One region of the Methylobacterium sp. 1030 genome, then DNA from elsewhere that is predicted to be linked to it. Evidence: predicted binding sites of a transcription regulator. Region 1 holds the regulator's gene; each other region holds the start of a gene.
The links. Region 1 encodes PhoB, which activates phosphate uptake and scavenging genes when phosphate is short. Its sites were predicted from a motif close to TGTCATNNANCTGTCAT; they were not measured.
Positions count from the first base shown of each region.

Region 1 (3,268 bases):
TGAAGGACAAGCTCCGGCAGCCCGGGACCGGCCTGTCGGGCGGCCAGCAGCAGCGCCTGTGCATCGCCCGGACGGTGGCGCAGAAGCCGGAGGTGATCCTGTTCGACGAGCCGACCTCGGCCCTCGACCCGATCTCGACCGGCCGCATCGAGGAGCTGATCGAGCAGCTGCGCGACGAGTTCACCATCGTGATCGTCACGCACAACATGCAGCAGGCGGCGCGCATCTCGCAGTTCACCGCCTTCATGTATCTGGGGCAGCTCGTCGAGTTCGGTCCGACCAACCGGATGTTCATGAACCCGACGGAACGCCGCACGCAGGACTACATCACCGGCCGCTTCGGCTAGTCTGCCGGGCCGCTCCGGTCCCGGGACCGCCGCTCGCGTCTCCGGCGCGCCGGCGGGTCCCGCAAGCCTCCCGGAGGGCCGTCCCCGGGACCCCATCGAAGGATCCGCCATGCCCGGCCATATCGTCACCTCCTACGACACCGACCTGGAGAACCTGCGTCGCTCGATCTCGGAGATGGGCGGCGTCGCCGAGAAGATGACCGCGGAGGCGACCGACGCCCTCGTGCGCCGGGACGACACGCTCGCCCAGGCGGTGATCCTCGCCGACAAGCGCCTCGACGCGCTGCAGCGGGACATCGAGGAGCGCGCCGTGCTGCTGATCGCCCGGCGCCAGCCCCTGGCGATCGACCTGCGCGAGACCATCTCGGCGATCCGCGTCTCCGGCGATCTGGAGCGGATCGGCGACCTCGCCAAGAACGTCGCCAAGCGCGTGGTGGCGATCTCCGACCAGGCGCCGGCCCAGAAGATCGTGCTCGGCGTGCGCCACATGAGCGACCTCGCCGAGGGTCAGCTCAAGGACGTGCTCGACGCCTACGGGAGCCGCGACGTCCAGGCGGCCCACGACGTCTGGGAGCGCGACGGCGAGATCGACGCCCTGTACAATTCCCTGTTCCGCGAGCTCCTGACCTACATGATGGAGGATCCGCGCAACATCTCGTTCTGCACGCATCTCCTGTTCTGCGCGAAGAACGTCGAGCGCATCGGCGACCACACCACCAACATCGCCGAGACGATCCACTACCTCGCCACGGGCGAGACGCTGGCGGGTGACCGGCCGAAGAACGACGCGTCGAACTACGCGACCGTGGACGGCGTGCAGGCGCCGTGAGGCGCCGACCCCGGCGCCTTCCTGTGGGCGCGGCCGGGGTCACTCTCCGTGCGGGTTGAGGCGGGGCGGCGCCTCCTGCACCATCCGGGGACCGCCCGCAGAACGAGTCTTCGAACGTGAGCATGCAAGTCCTGATCGTCGAGGACGAGGAGGCCCTGAGCACGCTGCTCCGCTACAACCTGGAGGCCGAGGGCTTCCTGGTGGATTCGGCGGCGCGCGGCGACGACGCCGAGCTGCTCCTGGCGGAGCGGATCCCGGACCTCGTCCTGCTCGACTGGATGCTGCCCGGCCTCTCGGGGATCGAGCTGTGCCGCCGGATCCGGGCGCGCCGGGAGACCGAGCGCCTGCCGGTGATTATGCTCACCGCCCGGGGCGAGGAGGGCGACCGCGTCCGCGGTCTCGGCACGGGCGCCGACGACTACATCGTCAAGCCGTTCTCGGTCCCGGAGCTGCTCGCCCGGATCCGCGCGCTCCTGCGCCGGGCCAAGCCCGCCCACGTCTCGGACCGGCTAGCGGCCGGCGACCTGGAACTCGACCGCACCGGCCACCGCGTCCGCCGCGGCGGCGAGGAGCTGCATCTGGGCCCCACGGAGTTCCGGCTCCTGGAATTCCTGATGCTGGCGCCGGGCCGGGTCTTCTCCCGCGAGCAGCTCCTCGACGGGGTGTGGGGCCACGACGTCTACATCGACGAGCGTACCGTCGACGTCCATGTCGGGCGGCTGCGCAAGGCGCTGAACGGCCCGCGCCAGACCGACCCGATCCGTACGGTCCGGGGCTCGGGCTACGCCTTCGACGAGACCTTCTCGCTGGAGGCCTGAGGCGGCCTCACTGGCCGTCCGGATAGGACTTCGCTCCGGCGCACCGTCATCGCGAGCGCAGCGAAGCGACCCAGGGCGGCGGGACGCCGATGCGCGCGGCGCTGCTGGGTTGCTTCGCTCCGCTCGCAAAGACGGTGGGACGGGCCCGCGAAGATCCGCGCGTCCCGGTCTCCAGGGATTCAGCGCGCCAGCGCCGCGCTCCGGCCCGAGGCGGCCGGCACCGCCTCCAGCGCCGCCAGGACCGTCCCCTCGGTGAGGATCTGCGGCAGCACCTGGGGCTCTCCCGTCCCGGTATAGAGCAGGTAGAGCGGGACGCCGCTGCGCCCGTGCTTCTCCAGGAGGCGGGTAATCTCGGGGTTCTGGTTGGTCCAGTCGCCCTTCATGTAGGTCACGCCGCGCTCGGCCATCGCGGCCCGCACGGCCTTGGTGTTGAGCGAGGTCGCCTCGTTGACCGCGCAGGTGATGCACCACGCGGCGGTCATGTCCACGAAGACGGGGCGGTGCGCGTCGACCAGGGCGTCGAGGCGCGCCTGCGTGAACGGCTCGATCCCGTCGGCGGCGGCCTGCGCGGCCGGCGCGGCGCGGTCCCGGGGCAGGGTGACGGCGAGGGCCCCGACGGCGATCAGCGCCAGCGCGGCGGCGGCCTGCGCGACCCGGCCGGCCCGCGGCGGGGCGGCGCGGCCGTGCTCCCAGGCCCAGGCGGCGAAGCCCACGAGGACGAGGCCGATCAGCGCCGCCAGCAGCCCGCGCGGGTCGACCTGCTGCGCCAGCACCCAGATCAGCCACGCCACGGTGGCGTAGACCGGGAAGGCCAGCACCTGCTTGAGGGTCTCCATCCAGGCGCCCGGCCGCGGCAGCGCCCGCAGGGCCGGCGGCCAGAGGGTCAGGAGCAGGAAGGGCAGGGCGAGGCCGAGGCCGAGGCTCGCGAAGACGGCGAGCGCCACGCCGGCGCTCTGGGTCAGCGCGAAGCCCACCGCCGAGCCCATGAACGGCGCCGTGCAGGGCGTCGCCACCAGGGTCGCGAGCACGCCGGTGAAGAACGAGCCGCTCAGGCCGCCGCGCCGGGTGAGGCCGTCGCCGAGGCCGGCGAGCCGGCCTCCGACATGGACCGCGCCCGAGAGGCTCAGGCCCATCGCGAACAGCAGGTAGGCGAGCCCCGCCACGATGGCGGGCGACTGGAGCTGGAACCCCCAGCCGATCGCGGCCCCGCCGCTCTTCAGGCCGATCAGCGCGGCGGCGAGCGCCAGGAAGCTCGCCAGGACGCCGGCCGTGTA
Region 1 is NZ_JBEPKM010000016.1:61,139-64,406, forward strand. Features, by position in the region: gene pstB (phosphate ABC transporter ATP-binding protein PstB) at 1-347, shown strand, start outside; gene phoU (phosphate signaling complex protein PhoU) at 457-1,176, shown strand; gene phoB (phosphate regulon transcriptional regulator PhoB) at 1,299-1,994, shown strand; gene ABIC30_RS22450 (protein-disulfide reductase DsbD family protein) at 2,174-3,268, opposite strand, start outside.

Region 2 (3,268 bases), on a different contig from region 1:
AGGATCGCCCGGCCGAAGGCTTCGAGGCGCGAATCCGGGGCGGGCAGCCAGTAGAGGGCGTAGCGGCGCGACACGTAGGGTCTCCGATCGCCGGGCGGTCAGGCCGTCGGCGCGTAGGTGCGCGCGTCGGCGGCCCGCCGGGGGCGCACGTCCATGGCATTGCCCCGCCACACGATGGCGCTCCGCATCCAGGCGCCGACCCAGATCGCCGGGATCAGGGCGTCGCGCGCCAGGAAGGCCGCCAGCGTGCGGGGCGAGCGGTGCCAGCCCGCGCGGGCCGCGAGCCGGTGCTCGGCGGCATAGCACAGGGCGGCGAGGCCGGCAGCGCCCGCGAGGCCCGCGAGGCTTCCGGCCCAGAGGGCGACGAGGAGCGCCGGCAGCAGGACGCCGCTGCCGATCTCGGGGGCGAAGAACAGCGGGAAGGTCACGCGGCGCAGGCGCGCCCAGCGCAGCTGCCGCGACCAGACCTCCCGGAAGCCGCGCGGGCCGAGCGGCTGCTCGAACGGGCTCGCCACGAGGTGGACCCGCTTGCCGGCGGCACGCACGAGCTTGGTGGCGGCCGCGTCCTCGGCGATCTCGGCCGCGAGCGCCTGGAGGCCGCCCTGCGCCTCCAGGAAGGGCTTGTGCCAGAGCATGCTCTTGCCCTGCGCGAAGCCCAGCCCGAAGGCCTCGGCGGCGTATTGCCAGCGCGCCTGCAGGGTGTTCAGGAAGGCGCACTCCACCTCCGCCATGAAGCTGCCCGGGCGGGCGCCGGCCGGGGTGGAGCAGACGAGCCCGGTATCGGCGCGCCACGCCGCCTGCAGCCGCTGGAGGTAGTCCGGCGGCATGGCGACGTTGGAATCGGCGAGCACCACCCAGTCGTGGGCGGCGGCGCGCCAGCCGCGCAGGCAGTTGTTGAGCTTCGGGTTCGCGCTGACGCGCTCGTCGCCGAGGATCAGGCGGGCGGGCACGTGCGGGTGGGCCTCGATCAGGCGCTCCACCATCGGGACGATCGGGTCGGCCGGGTCGGCCACGCAGAAGATCAGCTCGTAGGACGGGTAGTCGAGACGGACGCTGCGGAGGAGCATCTCCTCGCTGTAGGCCTCGACCCCGCGCAGGGGGCGGACCAGGGAGACGGGCGCGCCGTCCGGGAACCGCGACGGGCCGTGGTCCCGGCCGAGGCGCCGGGCCGCGACGGCGATGCTGCCGATCTGGACGACGGCCAGGAGCGCGCCGAGGGACAGGGCCGGCACCGTGGCGTCAATCATGCGGATCCCTCGTGCGATCGGGCGAGCGGTCCGGTCCGCTAGCGGCCGGACCGCGTCAGGCGTGTGACAGCGCCGCCCGACGCTCTCGGACACGCTCTCGGACACGCTCGCCGACGCGCGGCGTCGCGGGCCGTCACCCAACCGTCACCGCGCGGTTTTAATCCCCGCTCACCACGAAAGATTCCGCGCGAGGGTTCATGTCCGATACCGCCGTGATGCCGTCGGGGGCGGCGGGAGGCCGGAAGGCGGGCGGCCCGCGCCTCGACCACGGGATGCATCTCGGCGGGGTGGTGGCGTTCCTGCTCGTCCTCGTGGCGGGCCTGGGCTACGCGGTGCTGAGCCTCATCGCGGACATGAACGCGGTCGGGGAAGCGCCCCTGGCCTACGGCGCCTTCGCGCTGCTCGGCCTCGCCCTGCTGATCGCCCTCGCCTTCGAGTTCGTGAACGGCTTCCACGACACCGCCAACGCGGTCGCCACGGTGATCTACACGCACTCGATGCCGCCGCTCGTCGCGGTGATCTGGTCGGGCGTGTTCAACTTCCTCGGCGTGATGCTGTCCTCGGGCGCCGTGGCCTACGCGATCGTCACGCTGCTGCCGGTCGAGCTGATCCTCAACGTCGGCTCGCACGCGGGCTACGCGATGATCTTCGCGCTGCTGCTGGCGGCCATCATCTGGAACCTCGGGACCTGGGCGTTCGGGCTGCCGAACTCGTCGTCCCACGCGCTGATCGGCTCGGTGCTCGGCGTCGGCCTCGCCAACCAGCTGATGAACGGCGGCGACGGCACCGCGGGCGTCGACTGGACCCAGGCGCTCAACGTGTTCAAGGCGCTGCTGTTCTCGCCGGTCTGCGGCTTCGTGCTCGCGGCGCTGCTGCTGCTCGCCCTGAAGGTCACGGTCCGCCGCAGGGACCTCTACGAGGCGCCCGCGGGCGAGGCGCCGCCGCCCCCGTGGATCCGCGGCCTGCTGATCCTCACCTGCACGCTGGTCTCGTTCTTCCACGGCGGCAATGACGGGCAGAAGGGCATGGGCCTGATCATGCTGATCCTGATCGGCGCCGCCCCCACCGCCTACGCGCTCAACCGCACCATGGCGGACGACACGACGCCCGCCTTCGTGCAGGCCTCGACGGCGGCGAGCGCGGTGTTCTCCGCCCGCGCCCCCGGCGCCGCGGTGCCGGACGCCGCGGCCGCGCGCCGGACCGTGACGGAGGCGCTCAAGACCAAGGCGCTGAACACGCCGCCCGTCTACGCGGCGCTGGCGGCGCTCTCGAACGACATCGCCGCCAGCGTGAAGAATTACGGCGCGATCCGCACGGTGCCGGCCGCCCAGACCCAGAACCTGCGCAGCGACATGTACCTCGCCGCCGACGCGGTGCGCGTCCTGCCGGGCGCCGGGGCGGACTTCTCGGAAGCCGACAAGGCCGACCTGAAGCGCTACGCGGGCCTGCTCAACGACGGCACGCGCTACATCCCGGGCTGGGTCAAGGTCTGCGTCGCCCTGGCGCTGGGTCTCGGCACCATGGTCGGATGGAAGCGCATCGTCGTCACGGTGGGCGAGAAGATCGGCAAGACCCACCTGACCTACGCGCAGGGCGCGTCGGCCGAGATCGTCGCCGCCGGCACGATCGGGCTGGCCGAGCTCTACGGCCTGCCGGTCTCGACCACCCACATCCTGTCGTCGGGCGTCGCCGGCACGATGGCGGCCAACGGCTCGGGCCTCCAGATGTCCACGGTGCGCAACATGGCGCTCGCCTGGATCCTGACCCTGCCGGCGGCGATCACCCTCGCGGCCGCTCTCTTCTACCTCCTGCGCCACGTGTTCTGACGCGGGTCCGGCCGGACGGGCCGGAGACCGCGCTCCGCCCCCCGACGAAGTGACCCGGTCTCCGGCCTCCCGCAGCGCGCCACGGCGCTTCAGGAACTCGCCATCGCCCGCACGAAGGCCAGGCAGGTCCGGCGCGCCGCCGGACTGTCGATCGCCACGAAGGCCGAGACGAGGTCGGCCGCCTGGGTCATGGCC
Region 2 is NZ_JBEPKM010000017.1:14,191-17,458, forward strand. Features, by position in the region: gene ABIC30_RS23150 (DUF1045 domain-containing protein) at 1-74, opposite strand, end outside; gene ABIC30_RS23155 (ceramide glucosyltransferase) at 99-1,247, opposite strand; gene ABIC30_RS23160 (inorganic phosphate transporter) at 1,445-3,073, shown strand; gene ABIC30_RS23165 (hypothetical protein) at 3,163-3,268, opposite strand, start outside.
Region 2: the regulator PhoB is predicted to act here: its motif matches at 1,379-1,395, upstream of ABIC30_RS23160 (inorganic phosphate transporter).

Region 3 (3,268 bases), on a different contig from region 1:
GGCATAAATCATGGGCCTCTGAAGGTGTCCTCAAGGTCCTCTCAAAGCGCGGTGTCGAGCATCGGGATAGGTTTCGCTCCATCGAAGACTTTCCGACGAGGGAGCCGTCCATGGCCCGCGAGACCGATCCCGACACATCCGCCTGGAGCCGCCGCCGCCTCCTGAAGAGCGCGGTAGCCACCGCCGCCCTCGCCGAGCTCGGCCTCGGCCGGACCGCGCGGGCGCAGGGCGGCTCGGCCCCCGGCGCCCCGGTCCCCGGCGCCATGCCGAGCGTCCTGAAGCAGGTCGAGGCCGGCGTGCTCGACGTCGGCTACGTCGATGCCGGTCCCGCCGACGGTCCGGCGGTCATCCTGCTGCACGGCTGGCCCTACGACATCCACGCCTTCGCGGAGGTCGTTCCGATCCTCACGGCGGCCGGGTACCGGGTGATCGTGCCGTACCTGCGCGGCTACGGCACCACCCGTTTCCTGGCGTCGGACACGGTCCGGAACGGCGAGCAGGCGGCACTCGCGGTGGACGTCATCGCCCTGATGGACGCCCTGAAGATCCCCCAGGCCGTCCTGGGCGGCTTCGACTGGGGCGCGCGGACTGCCGACATCGTCGCGGCGCTGTGGCCGGAGCGGTGCCGGGCGCTGGTGGCGGTCAGCGGCTACCTGATCGGCAACCAGGAGGCCGGCAAGAAGCCGCTGCCGCCGCGGGCCGAGCTGTCCTGGTGGTACCAGTTCTACTTCGCCACCAGCCGGGGGCGGGCCGGCTACGAGGCCTACCGCGCCGACTTCGCCAAGCTGATCTGGCAGACCGCCTCGCCGCGCTGGCGCTTCGACGACGCCACCTTCGCGCGGAGTGCCCCAGCCCTCGACAACCCGGATCAAGTCAGCATCGTCATCCACAATTACCGCTGGCGGATGGGCCTCGCCGAGGGCGAGCGCCGGTACGATGCGCTGGAGAGCCGCCTCGCGCAGGCGCCCACGATCGGCGTGCCGACCATCACCCTGGAGGGCGACGCGAACGGCGCCCCGCATCCGGATCCCGCCAGCTACGCGGCCAAGTTCACCGGACGCTACGCGCACCGGCTGATCACCGGCGGGATCGGCCACAACCTCCCGCAGGAAGCCCCGCGCGCCTTCGCGCAGGCCGTGATCGACGCGGCCGCGGCCTGACCGCGCCGGCGCGGCCGGATCATCCCCGGACACACGATCATCCCGAGACGATGACGGAGGTTGCCATGCGGTTCCTGGCTGTCGCGCTGCCGGCCCTGCTCGCTGCGGGCCTGATTTTGGGAGGCTCCGCGGTGCGCGCCGTGGATGCCGGGACCGCCCCGGCGGCCTCGCCGATCTACGGCGTCACCGTCCCGGACGGGTACCGCGACTGGCAGCTCGTCGGCGTCGCGCAGGAGACCGGGGCCCTCGACGAGCTGCGCGCCGTGGTCGGCAACGCGCGGGCGCTGGACGCCTACCGGTCGGGCACCCTGCCGTTCCCGGACGGGACGGTGCTGGTGAAGCGCGCCTGGACGCGGGTGCCGTCCGCGGAGTTCGCCCCGGCCTTCGTGCCCGGCGGCGCCACGACGGTTCAGGTCATGGTGAAGGATTCGCGGCGCTACGCGGCGACGGGGGGCTGGGGGTTCGGGCGCTTCGTCGACGGCAAGCCCGCGGACGCGGCCCAGCACGAGACCTGCTTCGCCTGCCACAGCGCGAATGTCCGGGACCACGACTACGTGTTCACGCGGCTCGCGCCCTGAGGCCGGCCGCCGCCCGGACGGCCGCCCGGACGGCCGCCACGACGCCCCTGTCAGCGCGCGGCTTCCCTCAACGTCCTCTCGCTGTCGCGCCTTGCGTCTCCCGTCAGCCGGCGCCTACACCTTTGCCGGCTCAAGCTCGGCCCGGACCGGGCGGGACATGACGGCGCCGGCCCGAGGCACGGCCCCGCAGGGAGGATAGCGCGTGACGATCGCCCGATACGGCGCAGCCCTGGCGCTGCTCTGCGGCTTCGGTTTCCTGTCGCCCCTCAGGGCCGACGAGTGCCCCAACCGCGGCCAACTCGACGACGCCTACTGCGACGCCAACAAGGACCTCGTCGCCGACGTCCCGGCCAAGACCCGCGACCCGAGCGTGATCGTCTTCGCCTACACGCCGGTGGAGGATCCCGCGGTCTACGAGAACTCGTTCAAGCCGTTCACGACCTACCTGAGCCAGTGCACGGGCAAGCGCGTCGTCTACTACCCGGTCCAGTCGAACTCCGCCGAGATCGAGGCGATGCGCTCCGGCCGGCTCACGGTGGCGGGCTTCTCGACCGGGCCCCTCGGCTTCGCGGTGAACATGGCCGGCGCGATCCCGTTCGCCGCCAAGGGCACCGAGAAGGGCGCCGAGGGCTACAACCTGATCGTCGTGGTGAAGGCGAGCAGCCCCTACAGGACGCTGGCCGACCTCAAGGGCAAGCGCGTGGCCCACACGGCGCCGTCGTCGAATTCCGGCAACCTCGCGCCCAAGGCGCTGTTCCCCGAGCAGGGGCTGAAGCCCGGCGAGGACTACAAGCTCATCTACTCGGGCGGCCACGACAAGTCGGCGCTGGGCGTCGGCACCGGCGACTACGACGCCGCCCCGGTGGCCTCGGACGTGTTCTACCGGATGGTCGCCCGCGGCACGATCAAGGGCGACGATTACCGGGTGATCTACACGAGCGAGAAGTTCCCGACCTCGGGTTTCGCCTACGCCCACGATCTCAAGCCGGAACTCGCCGAGAAGCTGAAGCAATGCTTCTACGACTTCCGCTTCCCGCCCGACATGGTGAAGGATTTTGAGGGCGACGACCGGTTCGCGCCGATCACCTACCTCAAGGACTGGGCGATCGTCCGCAAGGTCGCGGAGGAATCGGGCACGCCGTACAACAAGGTCGCCTACGAGCGCGAGGCTGCCCGCGAGGCCGAGGCAGCGCGCAAGAAGGCCGCGGGCGCCCCTAAGCCGTGACTCAGGCCGTGACGCAGGCCGTGACGGCGGGGAGCGCGGCGCGCGCGGTGGCGGCCGGACCCGAGGGCGATCCCCGCGCCCTAGTGATCCGCGGGCTGACCAAGGCGTACCGGGCCGGCCAGCCGGTCCTGAAGGGCATCGACCTCGTGGTGCCGGGCACCGGGCTCACGGCGATCATCGGGCCGTCCGGCACCGGCAAGAGCACCCTGATCCGCTGCATCAACCGGCTGGTCCAGCCGACCTCGGGGGAGATCCTGTTTAGAGGCGAGGACCTCGCCCGGCTCTCCGGCCCCGCCCTGCGCCGG
Region 3 is NZ_JBEPKM010000025.1:49,916-53,183, forward strand. Features, by position in the region: gene ABIC30_RS27565 (alpha/beta fold hydrolase) at 111-1,160, shown strand; gene ABIC30_RS27570 (cytochrome P460 family protein) at 1,226-1,738, shown strand; gene phnD (phosphate/phosphite/phosphonate ABC transporter substrate-binding protein) at 1,941-2,963, shown strand; gene phnC (phosphonate ABC transporter ATP-binding protein) at 2,960-3,268, shown strand, end outside.
Region 3: the regulator PhoB is predicted to act here: its motif matches at 1,810-1,826, upstream of phnD (phosphate/phosphite/phosphonate ABC transporter substrate-binding protein).